Regions from separate parts of the Ensifer sp. 1H6 genome, predicted to be linked through region 3. Evidence: riboswitches for the same ligand, from Rfam matches in the RefSeq annotation. Region 3 holds a riboswitch; each other region holds the start of a gene.
What was found. Region 3 has a riboswitch for thiamine pyrophosphate ahead of thiC (phosphomethylpyrimidine synthase ThiC). Riboswitches for the same ligand answer to the same signal wherever they lie in the genome.

Region 1 (3,258 bases), on a different contig from region 3:
GATCCGATATGCATGTGCTCGTTAATTCAGCGCCGGCGTCGGTCCCCAGACCTCGCGATAGAATCGGAAGTCGGCACGTTCATGTCCGTGCTGCGAGCAGCAGGCGACGGGACTTATCGAGACCAAACATGTCGCCATAGCGATCGAGCGCGACCATGACGGAGGTGAAGTTGCTTGCATTGACCGCCCTTTCGCGGCCGAGCGAATTTTCTGCACAGATATGGCGCCATTCGGATTCCTTTTTATTGGATGCTGGCCATTTTCCGACCGGGCTTGCACCGTGAACCACTCAAAACGGGGGACTCTCATGGCTCCAGGACGAGGAGAAATGGTCGAACTGCATGAACGCCGTGGCTCTCATCGCCTCGGGCGCGCCCGCGCAGGCGGACACGACGGTGTGCTTGGGAAATGTGTGTATTGTCACTTCCAGGGACGGCACCAACCATGAAAGGTCTCTGAGCGACATCAATGAAGAAGCGAGAAAGGAATCGCTTGAGAACATTCGAGACCATTGATTGTTGTGTGGCAGACGATGCCTCCACTTGCCTGAGAGCAAAACTCACGCTGCAGCGCCTTTTCTACTAAACGCATGCTCCTTGATGCCTTCCCGCCGCTAGACGAGCGCGAGGCCCGCCGCATTGATGCGCCGGCTCATGTTGCTCCTCTCGGCGCGATACGCGTTGAGTCTAAGGTATGTGGATGACGCTTTAGCCCCGTTGGGAATAAACTAACAACGCTTGACAAAGCACGGCATTGGCCGTTCAACTCGGTTCATTCACCAGGGGAGTCCCGACAAGGGGCTGAGATATTGCTGGGCGGATCGGCTCTTTCGACCGCAGCGCAATGACCCGTTGAACCTGATCCAGTTCATGCTGGCGTAGGGACGGTGGGAACGACGGCAGTTGCGACAGCTCCTTTGCGATCGCGTGGACGTGTCTCTATCTTTCCAGCGCCAAGATCTGGGTCTCCAAACGTCAAGGTTGGAGCCGACCAATGGTTTTTTCAGATGTCGTACACGAGCCAAACCGCGGACATAGACGGCAACATCGACGCCCGTTAGCGGTGCGGCGCATGGATGAATGGCCCTACAGCTCCGGCCAGGTAACAGCTCGAACGGCTGCCAAATGAGGCAGGTGCTGATCAACGGAGCGGGTGTCATCGGCCTTGTCACCGCATACGAACTGGCGCGACGCGGCATTGAGGTCGACGTCTTCGAACGTTCAAAACGGATTGGCGCCGGCGCATCCTGGTTTGCGGGCGGCATGCTGGCGCCCTGGTGTGAGCGCGAAAGTGCCGACGAGAAAGTCGAACGCGTCGGCGCGACAGCCATCGAGTGGTGGAAGACGGCGCTGCCCGACAAGGTCGTGCAAGAGGGGACACTTGTCGTCGCCGCCGCGCGCGATACACGCGAGCTCGATCGCTTCGCGGCGCGAACCAAAGGGCACAGATGGCTTGATGCAGACCAGATAGCCGAACTGGAACCCGATCTCGCCGGCCGTTTTTCTCGTGCACTCCACTTCCCGAGGGAAGCGCATCTCGATCCGAGAGAGGCGCTGCCTTCACTCCATGACACATTAATGGCCATGGGGGTGCGTTTTCATTTCGGCCAGGCGACCGATGCCACCGTCGATCGCCGTGTCGATTCGCATATTGACTGCACAGGCCCTGCCAGGCTCCCGGATGACGCGGCACTGCGGGGCGTGCGTGGCGAGATGCTCTATCTGCGCACCGGCGACATTCAACTGTCGCGTCCAGTGCGCTTCCTGCATCCTCGACACCCCATCTATGTCGTTCCACGCCGCCAGGGCGTCTTCATGGTCGGGGCAACAATGATAGAGAGCGAATTGTCCGGTCCTATCACTGCACGGTCGCTGATGGAGCTCTTAAACGCAGCCTACGCCCTGCACCCGGCCTTCGGCGAAGCGCAGATCACCGAAACCGGAACTGGCATTCGCCCCGCCTACCCCGACAATCTGCCAAGGATCACGAAAAGCGGTTCGATCTATTCCGTGAACGGTATGTATCGGCATGGTTTCCTGCTCTCGCCGGCTCTTGCGCACGACGTTGCCGAACTTCTGCTCAACCCGGACCACAGATCGGAGTTCTATGATGAACCTTAACGTCAATGGCGAAGAGCACGAGGTCGCCTGCTCGACGCTCGCCGAACTGATGGCTGCACTCGACTATGAAGGAAGCTGGCTGGCGACCGCTGTCAACGGCGAACTCGTTCACGCGGCCGACCGCGATCGATGGCGCTTAGGCGATCATGATCGCATCGAAATTCTCTCGCCGATGAAAGGTGGCTGAACATGCTGCAAGTCTACGACACGGAAATCACCTCTCGACTGCTTCTGGGAACAGCGGGCTATCCATCTCCAGCCGTGCTTTCGGACGCCGTGCGGGCTTCAGGGACACAAATCATCACGGTCTCGTTGAGGAGAGAGACGGCCGGCGGCAAAGCGGGAGGTGCGTTTTTCGAACTGATCCGCGAGCTCGGGACGAAAATACTGCCGAACACCGCCGGCTGCCACACCACCAAGGAGGCGGTGCTCACTGCCAAGATGGCGCGCGAGGTTTTCAAGACGAACTGGATCAAGCTCGAAGTGATCGGCAATCACGACACATTGCAGCCGGATGTGTTCTCGCTGGTCGAAGCCGCACGGATCCTTTCGAACGAAGGCTTCGAGGTCTTTCCCTATACAACCGACGATCTGGTTGTCGCCGAGCGCCTGCTGGAAGCTGGCTGCCGCGTGTTGATGCCCTGGTGCGCTCCGATCGGCAGTGCCATGGGGCCGCAAAATCCGTCCGCCTTGCGGTCGATGCGCGCGCATTTCCCGGACGTGCCTCTGATTGTCGATGCGGGCATCGGCCGCCCTTCGCATGCAACGACAGTGATGGAGCTCGGTTTCGATGCCGTGCTCCTGAATACCGCGGTGGCCGGCGCGGGAAATCCGGCCGTGATGGCATCGGGTTTTGCCAAGGCGATCGAGGCCGGTCGGCTGGCTTTTGAAGCCGGCATGCTCGAACCGCGAGACCTGGCAGTCCCCTCCACCCCGGTGATCGGAAAGGCAGTCTTCTCATGAAGCTCGATCCCTTCTACCTCATTGTCGACAGCGCGAATTGGGTCGAACGCCTCGTTCCAATTGGAGTGAGGCTGGTCCAGCTTCGCATCAAGGAAAGACCCGATAGCGAGGTTCGTAGCGATATCCGCATCGCCAGAACCATATGCGACAGACACGGCTGCCAACTTGTCGTCAA
Region 2 (3,258 bases), on a different contig from region 3:
CGCGACGGGGAATAGTCGCAATGTACGGGATCGATGATCCACGGCTTGTCGGCATCGCGCGCGACAGCGGTTGCCAGACGGATCGCCGCGCGCCGCTCGTCATCAAGCGTGCCAAGATTGACGACGAGCGCATCGGCTCGCCGGGTAAAAGCCTCGACCTCTTCCGGCGAGGATGTCATCGAGGGGATCGCACCCAGAGCCGCTAACCCATCGGCTACGAACTTCTGCACCACCGTGTTCATCAGGCAATGCACGCGGGGGCGGCGCTGCCGCACAAGCGTCAGCGATGCAGCAGCATTTTCGACGAAGTCCGATGTACCTGTCATCGGATTTCCACCGCGATATCGTCGACAGCAGGTGCCTTGCCGATCAACCCGCTTTCGGCGAGAAACGCCCCAAACCGCTCGTATCGACCGCGATCGAGCGCCGCCGGCCTTTTGGCGAAGCGCGGCAGCGTGTCCGTGAAAGCGCTGCGGTTGAGTTCGTCATCCAGGTTCGGGTAGGCCTTGACAAACAGCTTCCAGGCTTCATCCGGATGATTGGTGAGAAAGATCGCCCCCTGCTCCACCGCGGCGAGGAAGGGCGGCAAGCGCTTGTCGGCAACCTTTGCCTTGTCGGTGACGAACACGAGCTCGTCATAAACAGGCACGCCATGCTCTTCTGGGAAGAAGGACCGGCCCTCATGCCCCTCGATACGCATCTGCGTCAGTTCAAAATTCCGGAAGCCGCCGATCGTTGCATCGACTTTACCGGCGATTAGCGACGGAGACAGGGCGAAGTTGACGTTGACGAGCTCGACGTCTTCTTTCTTGAGACCGGCCGAGGCGAGCATTCGGCCGAGCATCGCATCCTCGAAACCGGAGACGGAAAAGCCGATCTTCTTGCCCTTCAGATCGGCAAGGCTCCGGATCGGACCGTCGTCAAGGACGGTGACGGTGTTGAGCGGCGTCTCGACCAGAGTGCCAATGCGAACAAGCGGCAGGCCCGCGGCTTGATCGAGGTAAAGGTTCGGCTGGTAGTGCACGCCGATATCCGCCTGCCCCGCAGCGACGAGACGCGGAACGCTTGATGGGTCGGCGGGTGGTACGAGTTGGACCTCGAGCCCAGCCTTTTCGAACAGACCGAGTTCTTTGGCGACAACGATCGGCGCATGGTCGGGATTGACGAACCACTCCAGCATCACCGTCAGTTTTTCAGCGGCAGTTGCCGAACCGGCTGAAAGGGCGACGCCGAGCGCGAGGCTGGCGGAAAGCAGAGATTTGCGGATCATGATGTTATGAACTCTCCCAATTGATCTCAGAAATTCAGGTTTCCCGCTCCCAGTGCGCGAGTGGACGGGTTGCCTCATCGACGAGCAGCCTGAGGGCAACGGCAAGCACAGCAAGAATGGCCATCGCAGCGAAGACGACATCGGTCTGCATGCGGGCATTTGCCTGGACGATAACGAAGCCGAGGCCGGCCGAGGCGCCGACCCATTCGCCGACGACAGCGCCCAGCGGCGCCAAGGGAGCCGCCACGCGCAGGCCCGTGACGAGCCCCGGCAATGCCAGCGGCAGTCGCACGAGCATCAGCGCCTGCCAGTGGCTCGCCTTGGTGAGCGCCACGGCATCGAGGATCTGCGCGTCGGTACGGCGTAGACCGTCCGAGAATGCGGAAACGACGGGAAAGAAGATAATGATCGCCGCCATCACGATCTTCGAAACCATACCGAAGCCGAACCACAGCACCAGCAAAGGTGCGATGACGAAAACGGGAAAGGCCTGAAGGACGAGCACAAAAGGCCAGACGAGCTTTCCGAACCGCGGAAAAGCCGCCAGCCCGATTGCCGTCGCAACGCCGAACGCCGTGCCTACCGCGAGCCCGGCCAGCATTTCGACGATCGTCACCAAGCTCTGCTCAAGCAGAAATTCTGGCTGTCGCGCAAAGACGGCCAGTACCTCGATCGGTGTTGGTAACAGATAGCGCGGCAGCGCAAAGACGACGACCGCCCCTTGCCAGAGGACAGCAAGCACAACAAGGCTACGAACAAATGTGAAAGACACGCGCATCGCCGGTCAGCCGACGCAGCGACCCGGGCAAACCGCAAACCCGCCATCCGGCGGCAACTTGGCAAAAGACAGCATCGATCGATCTCCAGACAAAACATCACGGAGATCCAGGTGAGAGCGAAGACGCGATTAGTTTGCCGAAACTGGCTCTTTTCCCGTTCCTACGCCGGCATGACCCGGATCAGGTTCAAGGGTCCGGCTCACCGCCATCTCAGCACTGTGAAGTGCTCCCCTCGGAATGCTTTGAGTTTATGGGAGAAACCCAATTGGTGTCAACTGGACTATATCCATCCGGCGAGAACTACAGGTAGTTGTACCCGATCCAAGCAGCTTTACTCTAGTCGTGCTGATGTGTACTGCTGCGTTCCTTCAACAGGATTCAATAGATGGGCCAATGTTTGTTGATGATTTCATAAATCGGGGGCGATTTCCTGCCTTAAATCGTAGGCAAGGCGGGCGACTTCTTCGGTAAATCTCGCATCTTCTGCTTCAGACCACGGGCTTGCCATCCGAGCACGAGAACTATGCCGAGTATCAATGACACGTCTCCAACCGAAACGGCGAGAGAAGCGCGTCTCAACGGGTAGGTTGGAAGGTTGGAAGAGGTGCTCGGCTTAGTTCGACGCTGATCATGACGGCCTTATGCCGCGCGCGGTATAAGGCCGTCATGATCAGCGTCGCCAAGAAGGCTGCGCGATCGGCACCACGGTCGGAGCCAGCGAAGAGCCATGACTTCCTGCCGAGGTAAAGCCGCACAGCGGCCGTTCGGCGGCATTGTTGGTGAGGCAATTGCGGCCGTAGCAATCACTTCCAGCGTCTCGGTGATCCCCGCCATGCTTTTCATGTCGGTATCGCGGTCGCCAGCCCAGGCCTTCACACCGCTTGGAACCGGGATCATCGCGGCTCCAACAGTCGATCTGAGTATTCCTACCCCCGAAGTGTCGAAAGATCTCACGACAGATCTAAATCGATGAACTTCACAAAGCTGCTTAGACGCGGTAGAGGCTGCAACCCTAGTGCGTGGACTGGATCGATCGTAGATGGAGTCCTAGCTGCATTGATCGTTGTTTCGGAGGGTTCCACTGGAAAGAGACTCTAGCACCTGTTTTAATGCTACGGGCCAATGGCGCGGCTCCACCGAGAAGTCACGCTTCAACTTGTCAGATGAAAGTCGAGAGTTCGCAGGGCGCCGTGCCGGCGTAGGGTATTC
Region 3 (3,258 bases):
TCGCCGGTGAGAGCCTGCCGCTGATTGGCCAGACACCGGTCATGGAACGGCTGCGCCAGACCTTGCGGCATATCGCCGACACCGACGTGGATGTGCTTGTTGCCGGCGAAACCGGCAGCGGCAAGGAGGTGGTGGCGACGCTGCTGCACAATTGGAGCCGGCGCCGCAACGGCAACTTCGTGGCGCTGAACTGCGGCGCACTGCCGGAAACGGTAATCGAGAGCGAGCTTTTCGGCCACGAGCCCGGCGCCTTCACCGGTGCACTGAAGAAGCGCGTCGGCCGTATCGAGCATGCGAGCGGCGGCACGCTTTTCCTCGATGAGATCGAGGCGATGCCGCCGGCAACGCAGGTCAAGATGCTGCGAGTGCTTGAAGCCCGTGAGATCACGCCGCTTGGCACCAATATCGTGCGCCCCGTCGATATTCGGGTCATCGCCGCGGCCAAGATCGACCTCGGCGACCCGGCCCAGCGGGGCGATTTTCGCGAGGATCTCTATTTCCGGCTGAACGTCGTCACCCTGTCGATCCCGCCGCTGCGCGAACGCCGGGACGATATCCCCCTTCTCTTCTCGCATTTCCTGACGCGGGCAGCCGAGCGTTTCAAGCGCGACGTGCCGACGCTTTCGCTGGCCGTCAGCCACTATCTGAGGTCTCATTCCTGGCCGGGCAATGTGCGCGAGCTCTCGCACTTCGCCGAGCGCGTCGCCCTTGGCGTCGAAGGTTCGCTCGGCCAACCGATTGCCGCCGCGCCGACCAGTGCCGGCCTGCCCGAGCGGATCGAGCGCTACGAGGCGGAAATTCTGAAAGAAGCGCTGCGGGCGCAGCACGGCGACGTCAAGGCGACGATCGAAGCGCTCGGCATTCCGCGCAAGACCTTCTATGACAAGCTGCAGCGGCACGGCATCAACCGTGCGGATTATGCCGATCGCCGGGGATCAGAGAAGTCCGGCCGCTAGCGCATTTCCAGGAAAAGTGCGGAGCGGTTTTCCGTCAGGAAATGCGTAAAAACGAAAAGAACGAGCGTGCCCGCGGCTTCGTCTCATCCGGAAACGCTCTACCGGGCAATCAACAGGCCTGACACGCAACCTTCGGATTAACGCTTGACGGCGCATCCGGATCGATGGCTATCTCTAGGCATTCACCAGGGGGGTCCCGTCAAGGGGCTGAGATACTGCTGGGCGGATCGGCTTTGCCGACCGAGGCGCAGTGACCCGTTGAACCTGATCCAGTTCATACTGGCGTAGGGACGGTGCAGACATTGACGCCACGATTCCGTCATTCGCGCGGAATTTCAGGCAAACATGTCTTTTCCTTCCGGCTTCAGAACTGGGTCTCCAACCGCAAACTTGGAGCCTCATCATGAATATTGCCACCAAACCCGCAGAACTCTCGGTCACAAAAGGCCCGCTTCCCGCCTCGAAAAAGGTCTACAAGCCAGGCACGATCCATCCCGACATCCGCGTTCCCATGCGCGAAATCACCCTGCACCCGACGTCGGCGAGCCGCCGGTCACCGTCTACGACGCCTCCGGTCCCTACACCGTAGAAGATGCCAACATCCGCATCGAGGATGGATTGCCAAGACCGCGCCGCGACTGGATCATCGCTCGCGGCGATGTCGAAGCCTATGACGGGCGCGACGTGCGGCCGGAAGACAACGGCTTTGCCTCCGGCGACCGGCTGACGCCGACCTTTCCCCTCCGTCACGCGCCGCTGCGCGCAACCGGCCGGCGCGCGGTGACGCAGCTTGCCTATGCGCGGGCCGGCATCATCACGCCCGAGATGGAGTTCGTCGCCATCCGCGAGAACCTTGGCCGCGACGCTGCACGCGCCGCGCTACGCGACGGCGAAAGCTTTGGCGCCCATATCCCCGATCACGTCACGCCCGAATTCGTCCGCCAGGAGATTGCCAGCGGCCGCGCCGTGCTGCCGGCCAACATCAACCACCCAGAATCCGAACCGATGATCATCGGCCGGAATTTCCTGGTGAAGATCAATGCCAATATCGGCAACTCCGCCGTCACTTCGTCGATGGCCGAGGAAGTGGAGAAGATGGTCTGGGCCACTCGCTGGGGCGCCGATACGGTGATGGACCTTTCGACCGGCCGCAACATCCACAACATCCGCGAATGGATCATCCGCAACTCGCCCGTGCCGATCGGCACCGTGCCGCTCTACCAGGCGCTGGAAAAGGTCAACGGCATCGCCGAGGATCTCACATGGGAAGTCTATCGCGATACGCTGATCGAGCAGGCGGAACAGGGGGTCGATTACTTCACCATCCATGCCGGTGTCCGGCTGCACTATATCCCGCTGACCGTCGACCGGGTCACCGGCATCGTCTCGCGCGGCGGCTCGATCATGGCGAAATGGTGCCTGCACCACCACAAGGAGAGCTTTCTCTACGAGCACTTCGAAGAGATCTGCGACATCTGCCGCGCCTATGACGTCTCGTTTTCGCTCGGCGACGGCCTGCGTCCGGGCTCGATCGCCGATGCCAATGACGCGGCGCAATTTGCCGAACTGGAAACGCTGGGCGAGCTGACGAAGATCGCCTGGGCGAAAGACTGCCAGGTGATGATCGAGGGCCCCGGCCACGTGCCGATGCACAAGATCAAGGAAAACATGGACAAGCAGCTCGCTGTCTGTGGGGAGGCGCCGTTCTATACGCTTGGGCCCCTGACGACCGACATCGCCCCCGGCTACGACCACATCACCTCGGGCATCGGTGCCGCGATGATCGGCTGGTTCGGAACGGCCATGCTCTGCTATGTGACACCGAAGGAACATCTGGGGCTTCCCGACCGCAACGACGTCAAGGTGGGCGTCATCACCTACAAGATCGCGGCCCATGCCGCCGATCTCGCCAAGGGGCACCCGGCGGCCCGCACCCGCGACGACGCCCTGTCGCGCGCCCGCTTCGAGTTCCGCTGGGAGGACCAGTTCAACCTGTCGCTCGATCCGGAAACCGCCCGCTCCTTCCACGACGAAACCTTGCCGAAGGAGGCGCACAAGGTCGCGCATTTTTGCTCCATGTGCGGGCCGAAATTCTGCTCGATGCGGATCTCGCACGACATCCGCGCCGAGGCGCAGAAGGAAGGTTTTCAAGCGATGGCGGCCAAGTATCGTGAGGGTGGCGACCTCTATATGCCGGTCGACAGCGAGGCAGACGTTCGGGGATAACGACCACGCCAGAAGGGGCGGCGACCCCGCCCCTTCTGGCGCCCGGCGGGCTCCGGCACTCTTTACGCAATGGCCC

Region 1: linked by a shared signal. The riboswitch ahead of thiO (glycine oxidase ThiO) and the one ahead of thiC (phosphomethylpyrimidine synthase ThiC) in region 3 are both predicted to bind thiamine pyrophosphate.
Region 2: linked by a shared signal. The riboswitch ahead of BKP54_RS21370 (ABC transporter permease) and the one ahead of thiC (phosphomethylpyrimidine synthase ThiC) in region 3 are both predicted to bind thiamine pyrophosphate.

The regions. Positions count from the first base shown of each region.
Region 1 covers NZ_MOAI01000031.1:51,760-55,017, forward strand. Annotated here, with positions in the region: TPP riboswitch at 771-902, shown strand; gene thiO (glycine oxidase ThiO) at 1,125-2,120, shown strand; gene thiS (sulfur carrier protein ThiS) at 2,110-2,307, shown strand; gene BKP54_RS28100 (thiazole synthase) at 2,310-3,083, shown strand; gene BKP54_RS28105 (thiamine phosphate synthase) at 3,080-3,258, shown strand, end outside.
Region 2 covers NZ_MOAI01000019.1:8,758-12,015, forward strand. Annotated here, with positions in the region: gene BKP54_RS21360 (hydroxyethylthiazole kinase) at 1-326, opposite strand, end outside; gene BKP54_RS21365 (ABC transporter substrate-binding protein) at 323-1,267, opposite strand; gene BKP54_RS21370 (ABC transporter permease) at 1,305-2,048, opposite strand; TPP riboswitch at 2,190-2,292, opposite strand; partial or broken gene BKP54_RS35665 (transposase) at 2,709-2,845, opposite strand; gene rfbD (dTDP-4-dehydrorhamnose reductase) at 3,097-3,258, opposite strand, start outside.
Region 3 covers NZ_MOAI01000009.1:166,183-169,440, reverse strand. Annotated here, with positions in the region: gene BKP54_RS13230 (sigma-54 dependent transcriptional regulator) at 1-956, shown strand, start outside; TPP riboswitch at 1,134-1,265, shown strand; partial or broken gene thiC (phosphomethylpyrimidine synthase ThiC) at 1,360-3,182, shown strand.